One region of the Exiguobacterium sp. s152 genome, then DNA from elsewhere that is predicted to be linked to it. Evidence: riboswitches for the same ligand, from Rfam matches in the RefSeq annotation. Region 1 holds a riboswitch; the other holds the start of a gene.
The links. Region 1 has a riboswitch for S-adenosylmethionine ahead of msrA (peptide-methionine (S)-S-oxide reductase MsrA). Riboswitches for the same ligand answer to the same signal wherever they lie in the genome.
Positions count from the first base shown of each region.

Region 2: linked by a shared signal. The riboswitch ahead of KNP72_RS02375 (methionine ABC transporter ATP-binding protein) and the one ahead of msrA (peptide-methionine (S)-S-oxide reductase MsrA) in region 1 are both predicted to bind S-adenosylmethionine.

Region 1 covers NZ_JACSLX010000001.1:25,619-33,394, forward strand. Annotated here, with positions in the region: gene rlmN (dual-specificity RNA methyltransferase RlmN) at 1-43, opposite strand, end outside; gene KNP72_RS00145 (amidase family protein) at 113-1,516, opposite strand; gene KNP72_RS00150 (hypothetical protein) at 1,628-1,789, shown strand; SAM riboswitch class I at 1,834-1,934, shown strand; gene msrA (peptide-methionine (S)-S-oxide reductase MsrA) at 1,999-2,511, shown strand; gene KNP72_RS00160 (GRP family sugar transporter) at 2,541-3,404, opposite strand; tRNA gene KNP72_RS00165 (tRNA-Ala) at 3,539-3,611, shown strand; gene KNP72_RS00170 (four-helix bundle copper-binding protein) at 3,727-4,059, shown strand; gene KNP72_RS00175 (3'-5' exonuclease) at 4,125-4,691, shown strand; gene KNP72_RS00180 (bifunctional glycosyltransferase family 2/GtrA family protein) at 4,735-5,796, opposite strand; gene KNP72_RS00185 (sodium:calcium antiporter) at 5,900-6,901, opposite strand; gene KNP72_RS00190 (HD domain-containing protein) at 7,110-7,776, opposite strand, start outside.
Region 2 covers NZ_JACSLX010000001.1:460,160-467,935, forward strand. Annotated here, with positions in the region: gene KNP72_RS02360 (MDR family MFS transporter) at 1-349, opposite strand, end outside; gene KNP72_RS02365 (MetQ/NlpA family ABC transporter substrate-binding protein) at 451-1,284, opposite strand; gene KNP72_RS02370 (methionine ABC transporter permease) at 1,315-1,977, opposite strand; gene KNP72_RS02375 (methionine ABC transporter ATP-binding protein) at 1,967-2,995, opposite strand; SAM riboswitch class I at 3,073-3,178, opposite strand; gene KNP72_RS02380 (thioredoxin family protein) at 3,632-3,889, opposite strand; gene KNP72_RS02385 (PTS sugar transporter subunit IIC) at 4,077-5,129, shown strand; gene gcvH (glycine cleavage system protein GcvH) at 5,172-5,555, opposite strand; gene KNP72_RS02395 (arsenate reductase family protein) at 5,595-5,957, opposite strand; gene KNP72_RS02400 (hypothetical protein) at 6,003-6,731, opposite strand; gene KNP72_RS02405 (acyl-CoA dehydrogenase family protein) at 6,819-7,776, opposite strand, start outside.

The DNA of each region.
Region 1 (7,776 bases):
CCGACAGCTGATCGAATGTCAGCCCGTATATAGATGGTTTCATTGCTATCTGTCCTTTCTTCAATCCGCATACGTACCATTGTAGCGGACGTGGACGACCGGTGCAACGTTCTTATAACGGTGGGACGGGACGTGTCACATGACGCTCGAACGCGTAGGCGAGACGAATCAAGTCGCATTCGGCATAGCTCGTCCCGGTGAACGATAGACCGAACGGGGCCCCGCTCGCCTTCAAGCGATACGGGATCGTGACGGTCGGATGGCCGGCTTTCGCCGCCATGTCATAATTGTGGTCATGCGGCAAGACGAGGGCATGAAGTTCCTGCTCGGCCAACAATCGGTCGATGCCGTCCGTCTTGGCGTGATAAACGTCGTCGAGGCGGCGCGTCAAATAGGCGTCCTCAATCAAGCGGCCCGATTGTTCATCCGCTTTCTCGAACGTCTTCTGTCCATGCGGAATCGTCTCGGGATGACTGTTGTTACAGTTAATCAAATCCGACAACGTCTCATACGGGAGCGTCGTCGAGGCGAGATACGCCTCGATTCCGAGCTTGAACTCATGGTACAGGATATCCCCTTGGTCGAGCCCTGCTTTCGACGGCAGTTCGACGGTGACGACCTCGATGCCGCTCTGTTTCAGCAATGCGATCGCTTCGTCGTAGAGCACCTGCTCTTCTTCAGACAGATCGGTCTTGACGACGCCGACACGCATACCGACTGCTTGCCGCTCATCAAGACAAGTCCGGTAAGGCGGACCGGCCGGAAGATGCGTCGTCGCTGGGTCAGCGGGATCTTCCCCGACCATCGCCTCAAGGGCGAGCACCGCATCCCGTAGTGTCCGTGCCATTGGGCCGGCCGTGTCCTGCGACCGGGAGATCGGGATGATGCCGCTGCGGCTAATCAAACCGACGGTCGGTTTGATGCCAACGATTCCATTATGGACGCTCGGGTGGATAATCGAGCCACTCGTCTCGCTGCCGACGGCAAGCAACGTCAAGTTGGCAGCGACCGCCGACGCCGAACCTGAACTCGACCCTCCGACATCGAGCTTGTCCCCATATGGATTGAGCGTCTGGCCACCAACCCCACTCCAGCCGTTCGGCATGCCCTCAGTCAAAAAGTTGGCCCATTCGGATAAGTTCGCTTTTCCGAGGATGATGGCCCCATTCGCGCGCAGGCTTTGAACGAGATGGGCGTCCCGGCCGGCGAAGTGATGCGCGAGGGCGACGGCCCCGGCCGTCGTCTTCATCAATCCCGCCGTCTCGACATTGTCTTTAATCAACACCGGGATGCCGAGCAACGGCAAGCGGTCACCTCGTCGAAACGCCCGGTCGGCCGCCTCGGCCTCGAACAAGGCGTCCGGGTTCACTTGAATGACCGCTCTCAGCTTGTCGTTCAACTGGGCGATCCGTGTCAAATAGTAGGCCGTCACGTCACGCGCCGTGAACGTTCCTTCTTTATATCCGCGCTGGGCGGTCTCGATATCGAGTTCGAAACATGTGTTTGGTTCAGTCATATAGATTCCTCCTTTGGTCACTCGATGGTATTCGCTATCTCCAGATGATTTCCTGTTTTCGTTCGCCAACGAATATGTAACTTGGTACACTGAAAGAAAAGGGAGGTTACTATGAATCGTTCGTACGTACTCGTCTTATTGTCCGTCTTTGCCTTGTTCTTCTTACAGCTATATGCCGGGGACGCTCCGTATACGCTACCGCTCTCCATCGTCCTCGTCATCTTGATTCTCGGCGCCACCTTGTTCCAACTTCGACGCAAACCAAACCGTTGACGCCGCTTCAAATCTGATGGTATGATGCTCTCACCAACTACATATCGATATCTTGAGTGAACGAGAGACCTGGCTCTATGACTTCACAGCAACCTGCTTCGGCAAGGTGCTACTTCCAGCAAGGCATGTGCCTTGGCCGATATGACAGAGCGCTCATGTCGATGACATGAGCGCTTTTTTTGGGAAAATTGATCGAGGGGGACTTACTAATGGAAAAAGCAACATTCGCAGGCGGCTGTTTTTGGTGCATGGTGACGCCGTTCGAGGAGCAACCTGGCATCGAGTCAATCGTATCCGGTTATACGGGAGGTCACGTCGATGACCCGACGTATGAACAAGTGAAAACAGGGACGACGGGACATTATGAGGTCGTCGAGATCACGTTCGACCCGACGCTGTTCGTTTATGAGCGCCTGCTCGAACTATATTGGATTCAGACCGATCCGACCGATGACGGCGGCCAGTTCCAAGACCGCGGCAGCCAATATGCGCCGGCCATCTTCTATCATACTGAAGAACAACGCGTGAAAGCAGAGCAGAGTCGCGACGCGCTCGCGGCGAGCGGACGATTCAAACAGCCAATCGTCACGAAGATTCTACCGGCCGACACGTTCTATCCGGCCGAGGAATACCATCAAGACTTCCATAAAAAAAATCCGGCCCACTATAAAGAGGACCGGAAGAAATCTGGGCGCGACGCATTCATCGAGCAAGCCTGGTAAACAAAAGACGGGTCGTCTGACCCGTCTTTTTAGCTTTTCGCAATCCCGAGCATGAATCCGGCCACGACGATGAGCCCGATTCCCATAAAGACGAAGACCCGTTCTTTCGTCGTCTTCTCTTCTTTCAATAGATAAATCCCACCGAGCGTCGCCACGACGACGTTCAATTGCGACAAGGCGAACGACGTCGCGATGCCGACCTCACCGCTCGACACGAACAGCCCGAAGTTCCCAATCCCCCAGGCGAGACCGGCCAAGATGTTTTTGAACGTCTTCGGGTCGAACTTCTTGACATCTTTCTCGCGCAAGCTGAACAAGAGCGCTGCGATGAACATCCCGACCGATTGCGGCAAGATGGCCGTGATGCCGTCGACCTCGAAATAGTTCGTCAAGACGGCATACGTCACATAACCGATACTCGACACGAGCAGGACGAGCAAGCCTTTCTTCAAGGCCCCGCTACTGTCGCCGTCTTTGTTCTGCTGATATGACGTCAGTGCCGCCCCGATGATAATCAACACGAGCGCAGAAAAACCGAGCCATAACTCGGTCGACGTCTGCCAATCACCGAGCACGATGACGCCGAACAAGGACGTCCCGACGAGTTGCATACCGGTGCTGATCGGCATCGCTTTCGATACACTTAAAATTTGGAACGATTGGAACTGTAAATATTGCCCGAGTGCCCAGAACACACCGGAGATGAAGCCGGTCACGATTGCTAGCGTCGTGAACTCCGGATTGAATACGAGTGCGATGATGACCGCCATCACCATCGCCCCAATCGTCGTCCCGATTAACTGTTGAATCGGCTTACCACCGACTTTCGACACGATGAGCGGGATACTCCCCCACATCAAGGCAGGTAAGAGTGCGAGTAAAATCATTTCCATAGATAACACCTGCTTTCGTAGAATAACATTACCAATGATTTTCCCACGTTTACGCACGATTAAACTTTGTTCGAAAAAATTTAAAAATATCCATTGCCAAATGTTTTACTAGGATGATATAATAATTTTCGAACGGGGCATTAGCTCAGCTGGGAGAGCGCCACGCTGGCAGCGTGGAGGTCAGCGGTTCGAGCCCGCTATGCTCCATTATGGAAGTCACCACTCATTTGAGGGGTGACTTTTTTTTGCGTCTCCGCCCGGTTTAAGTCACCTGGTAGCGGGTAATGATTGTAAGACATCATTATTCTAAGGGGGACTTACTATGGATCGTGCCTCTGTCGAAGAGACCATTTTAGCCGTCATCGACTGTATGCGGGCAAGCAATCACTGTTTCTCAAAATGTTTACAAGAAGAGGATTTATTGATGGTCGCCGAGTGTATCCGGCTGACGAAAGAATGTTCGGAAGTGTGTGCGCTCGCCTTGAACGCGCTCGAGACCGATTCGGCTTTCACCAAACCGATTGCTGCACTCTGCGCCCAGGTGTGCGACACGTGCGCCGTCGAATGTGGCCGCCACTTGCATGACCATTGCCAACGTTGTTCCGAAGCGTGTCTCCGCTGCGCAGAGGCGTGTCGCAACCTCGTGGCCGCATAATCGCTTTTTAGTCTAACGATATGTTAGACTTTTTTTATACTTGTTTTATGAGAAAGGGACCGATTATGTCATATTCAATTCTTGCCATCGACGTCGAGACGGCCAACCGCGATAGTCGCAGCATCTGCTCTGTCGGCTGGAGCCTACTCGTCGACGGTGAAATCATCGAGACGAACCAACTACTCGTCAATCCAGAAGAAGACTTTGACGCAGGCAATATCCGCGTCCACGGCATCCGGCCGAGCGACGTCTGGGACGCCCCAGCCTTACCCGAGGTGCTTGAACAGCTCTATCCGACGCTGCGGGATGTCGACCTCGTCATGGCGCACAATGCCTCATTTGATATGGGCGCTTTCAAGAAAGCAATCGCCAAATATGATTTATATACGTTTCCGACGATCGAGTACGGCTGTACCGTCAAGCTGTCGAGAAAACTGTATCCTGGACTGCCGAATCACAAGCTGAATACGATGGCGGAATATTTGAACGTCCCGTTCATCCATCACGATGCGGCTGAAGATGCCCGCGTCTGCGCATTGCTCATGCGCGATATGATGCAGAAGACCGGGATACATGACCCGCGTGAACTGCACCGCTTTACATCGGTCAAGCTCGGGAAGCTTGCCTATTAATCGAAATGTACGTCAGACAGGCCAAGACGATCGTCTTGGCCTGTTAGCGTTTAAAGATCCATCTTTTTTGGATGTAATAACTGACGACGAACAAAAGGCTGTCGACAAACACTTTAATCCATACTTCCCCGTCCCGAAACAACAGGAACAATACATAGACGAGACCGGCCGACAACGCCATCTGCAAGCCGACGAGACCGAAGTATTTCGGCATCGCCCGTCTCGCTTTCGAGTCGAACACGACTTTTCGATTCACCACGTAATTGAATAAGGACGAGATGATGCGGGCCAATACCGTCGCAATTAAGACATGGGTCGTCTCTAACCACGGATTCAATAAAAAGATGAACAAGGCATAGGCGCCGATATCTAATAAAAATGAGGCGACCGAGGATAACGAATAGGCTAAAAACATGCGATAAATCAGAATCGAGTCGATGACCGGGCGAAAATGGGATGAGGCGTTCTCGGCCACATACACGGTTTGAATCGGAATCTGTTGAATCGGGACTTGCCAACGTTTCGTGAACGTCAACATGTTCATCTCGAACTCATAACGGTTCCCGGGCACGTCGAGCAACTGTTCCGCATAGCGCAACGGAACGGCCCGTAGACCGGTTTGGGTGTCTTTCAGTCGAAGCCCGCTGCCGACGAGCATGACACCACGTGTCATCTGGTTCCCGAATCGGCTCCGAAACGGAATATGCGCGACAGAAAAATCACGACAGCCCATGACCAGATGGTGCGGCCGTTGAACCCCTGCTTCATACAAGCTTTTTACATCCTCCGGCAGATGCTGTCCGTCCGCATCGACGGTGATGACACCATGCGTACCGGGGAATCGTTCGACGACGTAACGAATCCCCGTCTTCAACGCCGCACCCTTACCTTGATTCCGTTCATGGACGAGAACAGTCGTCACCCACTTCCCGACCTCATCGAAGACAGTTTGGGATGTCTCGACACTCCCATCGTTCACGACGATGACATGGACAAATCCCGTCTCTTTCAGCTCGCGGACAAGTGTGACGAGCGCTTGATCCGGATTATAGGCTGGGATTAAAACGACATACTCATCTAAACGTTCTACGGAATGCATTTGCATCGCCACCCCTCCTTCCCTCCTTCTATACCCAAGACGATGAAAAGTGATTCCTCTGACCGCGGTAAACAAAAAAACACGGTGTCTCGGAGGACACCGTGCCAGATTAACCGATGAAGATGAAGTAAGACGAAGCGAAGTAGACGAGTACGACAAGCACTGACGGCAAGACATAGCGGAACTTCGACGTCACGTCTTTACGAAGGAGCGTATACATGACGAGCACCGACAAGATCGTGATCCCAATCGCAGTCACCAAGTGAGACGCCGACACGTCGGCCAGAATCGAACCGTTGCGGTAAAACACGTCCGACATGGCGATGATAAGCATGTTAAAGATGTTACTTCCTAAAATCGAACCAAACGCCAAGTTGACGTTTCCAAGCTTCAAGGCGACGAAGACAGCCACTGCTTCCGGGAGCGAGGTCGTCGCGGCAATCAAGAAGCTGCCGACGAAGCTCGAACCGAGGCCGGTGACGACGGCGATTTGATCGCCTAACACCGATAGCGCCGTTCCGGCCGCCATGATGACGAGCGCGGCGATGATGAAGCCGATGACCGCACGTTTGACCGTGATCGAGTTCGTCGCACTCGCGCCGACTTCTTGTACCGTCTCGTGGGCAGCCTCACGCTCGACGGCAGGTTGTTGCGGACGTTTTCCGATATAGTAAATCCCAATCCCGTACAATGCCGCGATCAATAAGGCGTCGATTCCGATGCCGAGAACCGTGAAATCGATGCGCACGATGAGAGCAATCATCGTGACGAGCGTCAACATGAGCCCGAGACCGGCCGTATAGAGATGATCTCGGCTCGCTTCATTGAACAAGCGTTTCTGACGATAGAAGAGATCGAACATCGCCAAGATGAAAATGTTGAACAAGTTCGATCCGAGCATGTTCCCGATCGCGATATCCGGATTGTCAATCAAGACGGCCGAGACGCTCGTCGTCACTTCCGGCAGCGATGTCGCACCGGCCAGCAATACCGTCCCGACGAGCATCCCGCTCATCGTCGACTTCTCACTGATGACGTCAGCGTAAGTCGAGAGTTTCATGGCAGCGTAAACGGTGATGGCTGCGGCCAAAATGAAATAAATAAATACCATTTGAATAAGTCTCCCCTTTTTCATGAATTCAAAAAGACCTTTTTATGGACGCCGAAAAAGCATCCATAAAAAGGTCTTGCGGACTTGGTAAGAAGCTCGATGGACCGAGTGCGTTGCACCGTAATGACGACCCATCGACCACAGCTGTGGTCGCTACTCCCCCTCTTATGTTCACGACGAATATATCACGTTACAATTCATTTGACAATCAATTGACCCTTAAATGGGCGACGACGTCATCGACTGGCATCGCCGTCCGGTAAGACAGTTCATCAATCGCTTGGAGTATCGGGAGCGGCAACGGTTTCCAAAGCCCCGCTTCTTTCAATTGTGCGGACAAGCCGTCGAGCTCCGGTTGATTGACGTCCGTGCCGTGGCGATAGCCTTCGCGCATTGCCTCGTGTAACTCATAGGCGGTCTGACAGAGCGTCGTCGTCTCTTGAAGCCAGTCCTCTTCGTGAAATCCGTGCTGTATGACATCAAACAATTTCCCGAGTTTCTCGAACCGCTCGTCGGCGACGCCGTAAAACAATAAGTTCAGCTCGGTCTCGAATGACTCGATGAGCGTCGTCGTCTGTCTAAACGGTCGGAACGCTTGGAGCAGTTCGTGATAATACCATGACTGGTCGCGGAGCGGTCGTCTGAACCGGTCCCGCACTTGTCTCCCGGCAGACTCGACGTCGAGTCGAATCGAACGAAGGTTATGTAACTTGTCCGCCGCCAAGAGCGCCACTTCATCATACTGCATCGTCTGGACGTGTTGAACCGTCATCCGTTTCCGCTCTTCCCATGACAGGTGCTTCCCGGGTTCGGACACTGCTTCGACGAGTCGTCTCACTTCGCTTCCGAATCGTTCCTCGATCTCTTCAGGTGTC
Region 2 (7,776 bases), 430 kb from region 1:
ACGCCGGTTCGAGGAACGACCGTGACACGCCCATAAGTACCGAGAACATATAAAACCAAAATAACTCTGTCACGAGTGCGAAACCGCTGAACGTCAAGGCGTTCAAGACGATGCCGATCAGCATCAACTGTTTGCGCCCATAGCGATCGGACAGCGTCCCCCCGAAAAAGCTCATGAACAACCCCGATAGCGCCGAGATGGCGAACACCGTCCCGATCACGCTCGCCGAGAAGCCGAGCGTCGCGAGATAAATCGCAAAAAACGGCATAACAAAAAATGTCGACAGCCGGGCAAAAAATGTGCCAAACAAGACACCCAGCGTCAGCGGATGAATGTGTCGTATGTTCATCCGGATCCCCCCTTTTCCTACATATATGTAGTGTACTTCTATTGGTGAACCAAAACTACTGCAAATAAAAAAGGCCCGGGATAGCCCGGGCCTTGACGAAATTATTGTTTGACCGGTACGACTGCACCTTTGTACTCATCCAAAATCCACTGTTGTGTCTCTTCTGACGTGAGGACTTCAAGGAGTGCTTTGACGCGCTCATCATCTTCGTCGCCTTCACGTGTGACGATCAAGTTGACGTAAGGTGAATCTTCGCCTTCGAGAGCGATTGCGTCTTCGAGTGGGTTGAGGCCGGCATCAATCGCGTAGTTCGTGTTGATGAGGACCGCGTCCCCTTCACCGTTGTTGAACGCTTGCGGGAGAAGTGCCGCTTCGACGTCCGTCTTGAACTCCAAGTTTTTCGGGTTGTCGACGATGTCTGAAACCGTCGCGTCCGTTGTCTTGCCTTCCGCGAGTGTGAGCAAGCCTTCAGATTGAAGCATCGTGAGGATACGTCCGTGGTCAGCGACCGACGAGCTCATGATGATTTCAGCGCCTTCTGGAAGCTCATCGAGTGACGCGTAATCTTTCGAGTACACACCGATCGGCTCAATGTGAACGCCGCCAGCTGAAGCGAATTTGTAGTCTTTGTTTTCAGCCATTTGTGACTCGAGGTACGGTTCGTGTTGGAAGTAGTTCGCGTCCAATTCACCGTCTGCGAGCGTCTTGTTCGGGAGGACGTAGTCTTGGAACTTCTTGATTTCGAGCGTATAGCCCTTCTCTTCGTATTCGTCTTGGACGTGCTCTAAAATCTCAGCGTGTGGGACGTTTGATGCGCCGACGACAAGTGTCTTGTCATCGCCTGAACCTGATTCTGAATCCCCGCCGCCACAAGCCGCGAGAATCGTAAGTGCTGAAGCTGCCGTTAAACCGAGTACTGTTTTCCATGATTTCATTATAAAACCCCTCCAAATTTTCTATTTAGATTAAGCGGAACGCTTATCGATTACAGATACGAGTCGATCGCCGATGAATTGAATGACGAAGACGATGACCAAGATTAATACGGTCGCGACGAACGTGACGTCACTTTGTGAACGCTGGAATCCTTCGAGGAACGCCAAGTTCCCGAGTCCTCCACCGCCGACGACCCCTGCCATCGCCGTGTAACCGACGATCGCGACGATCGTGACCGTGATGCCTGACACGATGGCCGGCAATGCTTCTGGGAACAACACTTTATAGACAATCTGCCATTTTGTCGCACCCATCGACTCAGCCGCCTCGATGACGCCGCGGTCGACTTCGCGAAGCGCGAGCTCGACCATCCGCGCATAGAACGGGGCCGCACCGATGATAAGTGCCGGCAGTGCTGCCGTTGACCCGAGCATCGTCCCGACGACGAGTAACGTGAACGGGATGAGCAAGATAATCAAAATGATGAACGGGATTGACCGGAAGATGTTGACGACCGCGCTGATTACCGTGTAAATCGGACGGTTCTTCATCATGAGCGGCTCGTTCGTGACATATAACAGCATCCCGAGGGCGAGACCGATGACGAACGTCGCGGCTCCGGCGACGAGCGTCATATAGAGCGTCTCCCACGTCTGTTCTAACATGACTTGCCAATCTACATTAGGAAACATCGCTTTCTACCTCCACTTCCACTGCCTGTGATCGGATTGAGGCGATGGCCCGCTCGACTTCAGCCGGCTCTCCGATCAATTGGATGAATAATGTCCCGAGGGCACCGACTTGTGACTGCGTCACGTTTCCGCCGATGATGTTGAAGCCGATGTCATGCTGCTTCAACACTTCCGACAGGATCGGTTGTTCGGCCGTCTCGTTCAAGAATTTGAGCTTGACGATTTGACCGCTCGGATAACGAGCTTTCAAATGTTCGAACGTGAGCGACATGTCTTCGACCGCGCCGATCTGTTTGACGAACTCTTTCGTGATCGGCTGTTCCGGGTGTTGGAACACGTCGGCGACTTGCCCGGTCTCGACGACCTTTCCGGCCTCCATGACGGCGACACGGTGACAAATCTTTTGGATGACGTGCATCTCATGGGTGATGAGGACGATTGTCAAACCGAGTTTCTTGTTGATGCTGACGAGCAGTTCGAGAATCGAATCCGTCGTCTTCGGGTCGAGTGCGCTCGTCGCTTCATCGCAGAGGAGCACTTCTGGATTCGTAGCGAGCGCACGGGCTATCCCGACTCGCTGCTTTTGGCCGCCTGATAGTTGTGACGGATAGCTGTCTTCTCGTCCGGCGAGGCCAACGAGTTCGACGAGTTCTTGGACGCGGCGTTTGCGCTCGCTCGCCGGTACCCCGATGAGCTCGAGCGGGAAGCTGATGTTCTCAGCGACCGTGCGCGACCATAATAAGTTGAAGTGTTGGAACACCATCGAGACGTTTTTACGTACCCCGCGCAGTTCCTTCGGCGTGAGCTTCGTCAGCTCGCTGCCGGCGACCACGATTTCACCGCTTGACGGTGCCTCGAGTCGGTTGAGCAAACGGATGAGCGTCGACTTCCCCGCCCCTGAATATCCGATTATTCCAAAAATTTCGCCGCTTTCGATCGTAAGCGACACATCATCGACCGCCTGGACCCGACCGTTTTTCGTGTCGAACCATTTGGCCACATTGCGTAATTGAATCAATCCATTTCCCTCCTGACAACAAAAAAAGTACGCACGTTTGAGCAAACGTGCGTACTTTATCGTACGGACAACGATTGCTCTCATCTTCCAAGGTATACACCTTGCTGGAATTAGCACCATTTCGGATTGCTCCGCGGTTGCTGGGCGTCATAGGGCCAGTCCCTCAGCCTCTCTTGATAAGAGTGGTTGCGTATTTGATTAGCTTTATCATAGCGACACATTATTTTCATGTCAAACTATTTTTTTCAGCAAAATAAAAAAAGGTGCCATCCGAGGATGACACAGAACGTAGCACCTTGAGTCACTGAAGGACAACCCATAGATGAACCTCTTTTGCCCGATCAGAGCATTCATCCTTATATGGGGGATTTTTACCCAACCATCACTCGGTCTTCGAACGGACCATGCAATTACGCGACCGGTGCCCCGACGCTTGATTTTTTTGGGGGACAATCGAAGGGAAGGTCCACCTGAAATCGCGTAAGCTCATGCAGCGGTTGTTCGAAAACGTCTTGATGACGGGAAAATCTCGTCCTATGTTGTGTTCAAGTAAGATGTTGTAATGAATATATCATTCGTGAACTTTCTGTGTCAACTGATTATTTAAAATTTTCAGATTATTCTAATCATCCTATCTCACTTAACGAAAGATAGGACGTGCTGGACGTTTTGAAATGCGTACAAACGATCGCGAACTTGGCCATTCTCCAGCTTCAATAGCGCCGGAACGCTCATGACCTGATACGCCTCGAGTTCGTTCGGGATAAAGTTGGCATCGCGTTTTTCAATCTTCAATTCTGGGTCGACCGCCTCGACGACCGAGAGCATCCGCTCGGCCACGGCGCATGTACCGCACATTGGGGCGTATATATATAAGAATCCGTCTGTCATCATTTTGCTCACCTCTCTTCTAAGTATATGAATCCGGGCCAATCGGTTCAAAAGTTGTGCTCAAATGGAAAATTCTGAACATTTCAACATTTCTTGTTGACGCTCGGCAGAAAGAGGCATAGTATGGTCATTAACTTTATCGCTTTTGTACATAACAGCAAACCAGTAGAAAAGGACAGGTGAATCCCCAATGACGGAAGAGAAGCTTACCGGAAAACAATTTTTAATGAACGTCTTGAACGGCCTCAGTCTTGCCATTCTCATCGCCCTCATCCCGAGCGCTTTGCTCGGTGAATTAACGAAAGCCATCTTGCCGTATTTTCCGTCCTTGCAGTTCATCTTAGATGCGACGACGATTGCGATGCGCCTCTTACCGGTCATCATCGGTGTCGCTGTCGCCATGCAGTTCGGACGATCGGCGCTCGAGGCCGGGACGATCGGCATCGCGACTCAGGTCGGAAGTGGCGCCATCCGCATCGAGGAAGGCGCGTTCCTCATGGCCGGAATCGGTGACGTCATCACGGCCGGTGTGACGGCCGCTCTCGCGACGTTCCTCGTCATGCAGTTGTCGCCACGCCTGAAGACATACACGGTACTCGTCTTGCCGATGACGGTCATCGTCGTCGCGGGAGGCATCGGCGCGTTCCTACTCACTTACATCTCACAGATTACGACGTACGTCGGAACGATCATCATGACGATGACTGAACTGCAACCGATCGTGATGGGCATGTTAATCGCGATGGCGTTCTCGCTCATCATCGTATCGCCAATCTCGACGGTCGGAATTGCCACAGCCATCAGCCTGTCTGGTGTCGCTGCCGGGGCCGCCAACCTTGGCGTCGTCGCTGCCGGCTTCGGTCTCGCCATCGCTGGCTGGCAGATGAACGCGACCGGAACGTCGATCGCCCACTTCCTCGGCTCACCGAAGATTCAAATGGCGAACTTCGTCCGTCGTCCGATTATGATGTTGCCGGTACTCGCCAATGCGGCCATCCTTGGAGCGCTCGCAGGTATCCTTCGGATTGAAGGCACACCAATCAGTGCCGGATTCGGCGTCTCGGGTCTAATCGGTCCGGTCAACGCCTTGCATTTGATGCCGGGAGGATTCGCGCTCTGGAACGTCATGCTCGTCGTCGTCTTATTCGGGCTCATCCCAATCACACTCGGGATTCTGTTCTATCGTTTGTTCAACCGGACGTCGCTCATCGAGCCTGATCATTACCGTCTCGACTTCGATTAATCAAAAAAACCCGGCTTCTCGTAAAGAGAAACCGGGTTTTGTTTAGCCTTGAATCATCGCTTCGTATTCTTCGGCTGACATGAGCTTGTCGACGTCTGACGCGTCGTTCAACTCGACTTCGATCATCCAAGCGCCTTCGAACGGTGCTTCGTTGACGAGTTCTGGTGAATCGGCGAGTGATTCGTTCACCGCTGTGATTTTCCCAGAGATCGGTGCATAAAGCTCCGAAACCGTCTTGACCGATTCAACCGAACCGAACGGCTCGTCGAGTAAGATTGTGCCACCGACTTCAGGAAGTTCGACAAAGACGATATCCCCTAGTTCGCTTTGTGCGAAATCCGTGATCCCGATGCGGGCGACGCTTCCATTCACTTCAACCCATTCGTGCTCTTTTGAATAACGTAGATTGGCAGGTACTTTGCTCATCTTAACTTCCCCCTCAAATGAATTAGACTCACACGAGTATTATAGCACTTCGCCCCAAACGTCTGTAAACGACTTTTCTGAAAATCCGACAGTTGATTTTTGACCATCTGTCACGATTGGGCGCTTTAAAAGCATACCATTGCTCGCAAGAAGCTCGAGTTGTTCGTCTTCTGACAGATTTGGTAGCTTGTCCTTGATGCCTTCGTTCCGATACACTTGTCCGCTCGTATTGAAGAACTTCTTGAGCGGCAGGCCCGACTGTTTCCATAGCTCAGCCAACTCGTCTTGCGACGGCGTCGCCTCGACGATATGGACATATGTATAGTCGATGCCGTTCTCTTTCAACCACTTCTCTGCTTTTTTACACGTACTGCATGGCGGATAGCCATATAGTGTCACCATGTTCATCACCTCTCCTGTTACTGTAGCATATTCCGCTTCAACCCTTCACGCTTCAAGCAAGCGCACAATCTCTCGCTTCAGCGTCGGATTGACCGGATGGTGCGCCTCGATGTGGCCGAGGATGGCCGCGGCCGCCTCGACCGATTTTCCGTATCCGGGGAGCCACTCCTCAAGACGTGCGACGAGCTCCGGATGCGTCACTTCGACCCGACGTGTCGGGTTGAACGGGTCACTCGTCTCGCCATACGCGATTAACACGTTGTTGACAGCCGCGATTTGAATCAGTTCGAAGCCGGCGAGCTGTTCGCCGCGCCGTTCCCTGAGCAGTCCGACGTATAGGTTCGTCAGTGCCTCCTCGTAGCGATGTGCGGCGTCTGAAGGGCGTGTGACAAGCTTCGGCGTCGCGAACGTGTCGAGCGCCTCATCACGCTGCCAGACGACACGTCCCGGCGTATAGGCGATGCCAGGCATCTCCACGATCTCGAACACGGCAAACTCGGCGTAAATGCCGTCCTCATACATGACCTTGTGCCCGTCTTTCGTGTTTTGGAACTGGTACGCCAACGGCTCGACCGCGAGCCAGTCCAAGTTGTCGATGAAGCGGGCCTTATGCCCGTCCTCGACGATCAAAAAGAAATCGAGGTCCGAATAGTCGTCGAGCCGATCCATCTCAAGTCCGATTGAACCGAGTGCGAGCAGCATGAGCGTGCCCTCATGCTTGGCGACCGAGCGGCCGATCGCATCCATCCGTTCTAATAAGTCATCTCGTTTCATGCGTATCCCCTCCTTCGTCCATTGTATCGTCCGCAGACAGCAAAAAGAAAGGGTCGACCGCGTCCGGCCACCCTTTCTCTCGCTTGCTTAGACGATGAACTTGTTCGCTTTGATGAGGCTCGCTGCGACTTCGCGCTTCGTGCCGATGACGTTGATCGGCTGATAGCGGCTGAACTTCTTCATCGCCGACAAGAGCATGCGCTGCTCGTCGCCCGATGCGGCCGCATACAAGACTTCTTTCGCCATGAGTTCGACTTGTTTGAACACTTGCTCGGCGAAGATTTCTGTATAGCGAACTTTCTGCTGGTTCTTCTCAGCGCCTGTGCGGGCGATGGCTTTCTCCGTCCGCGCGATGGCCGCTTCAAGCGCATAGATGGCGCTGATGATGTCGGCAATCTTCGCAAGGATTTCTTGCTCGTTCTGGAGGGCCTGCTGATATTTCTGGACGGCCGTTCCGGCAATCATCAAGTTGATTTTCTTCATGTTCGACAGAAGCATCTTCTCACGTGCGAGCGGCGACCCGTCAAGTTCTTGTGGCATGTAGCTCATGAGCTCTTTTTGGAGCTTCTGTGCTTCGGCGAGGAGCGGCAAGTCGCCTTTCATCGCTTTCTTAAGGAGCGTGCTCGGTACGATTAAGCGGTTGATTTCGTTCGTTCCTTCGAAGATGCGGTTGATGCGTGAGTCACGGTACAAGTTCTCGACTTCATATTCAGTCATGAAGCCGTAGCCGCCGTGGATTTGGACCGCTTCGTCGACGACGTAGTCGAACGTCTCCGAGGCGAACACTTTGTTGAGTGAACATTCAATCGCGTATTCGGCGATGGCTTGGGCAACTTTCGAACCGTCACGCATGTTGTCATCGCCTAGCGCGTCGAGGCTGTCTTGGAACAGACCGCCCGTCCGGTAAACCGAGCTCTCCATCGCATAAATGTTCGCGGCCATCGTCGCAAGTTTCTCTTGGATGAGCGGGAACTGACTGATCGGCGTCTTGAACTGTTTGCGCTCGTTCGCGTACTGGACCGAAAGATCGAACGCACGTTTCGAC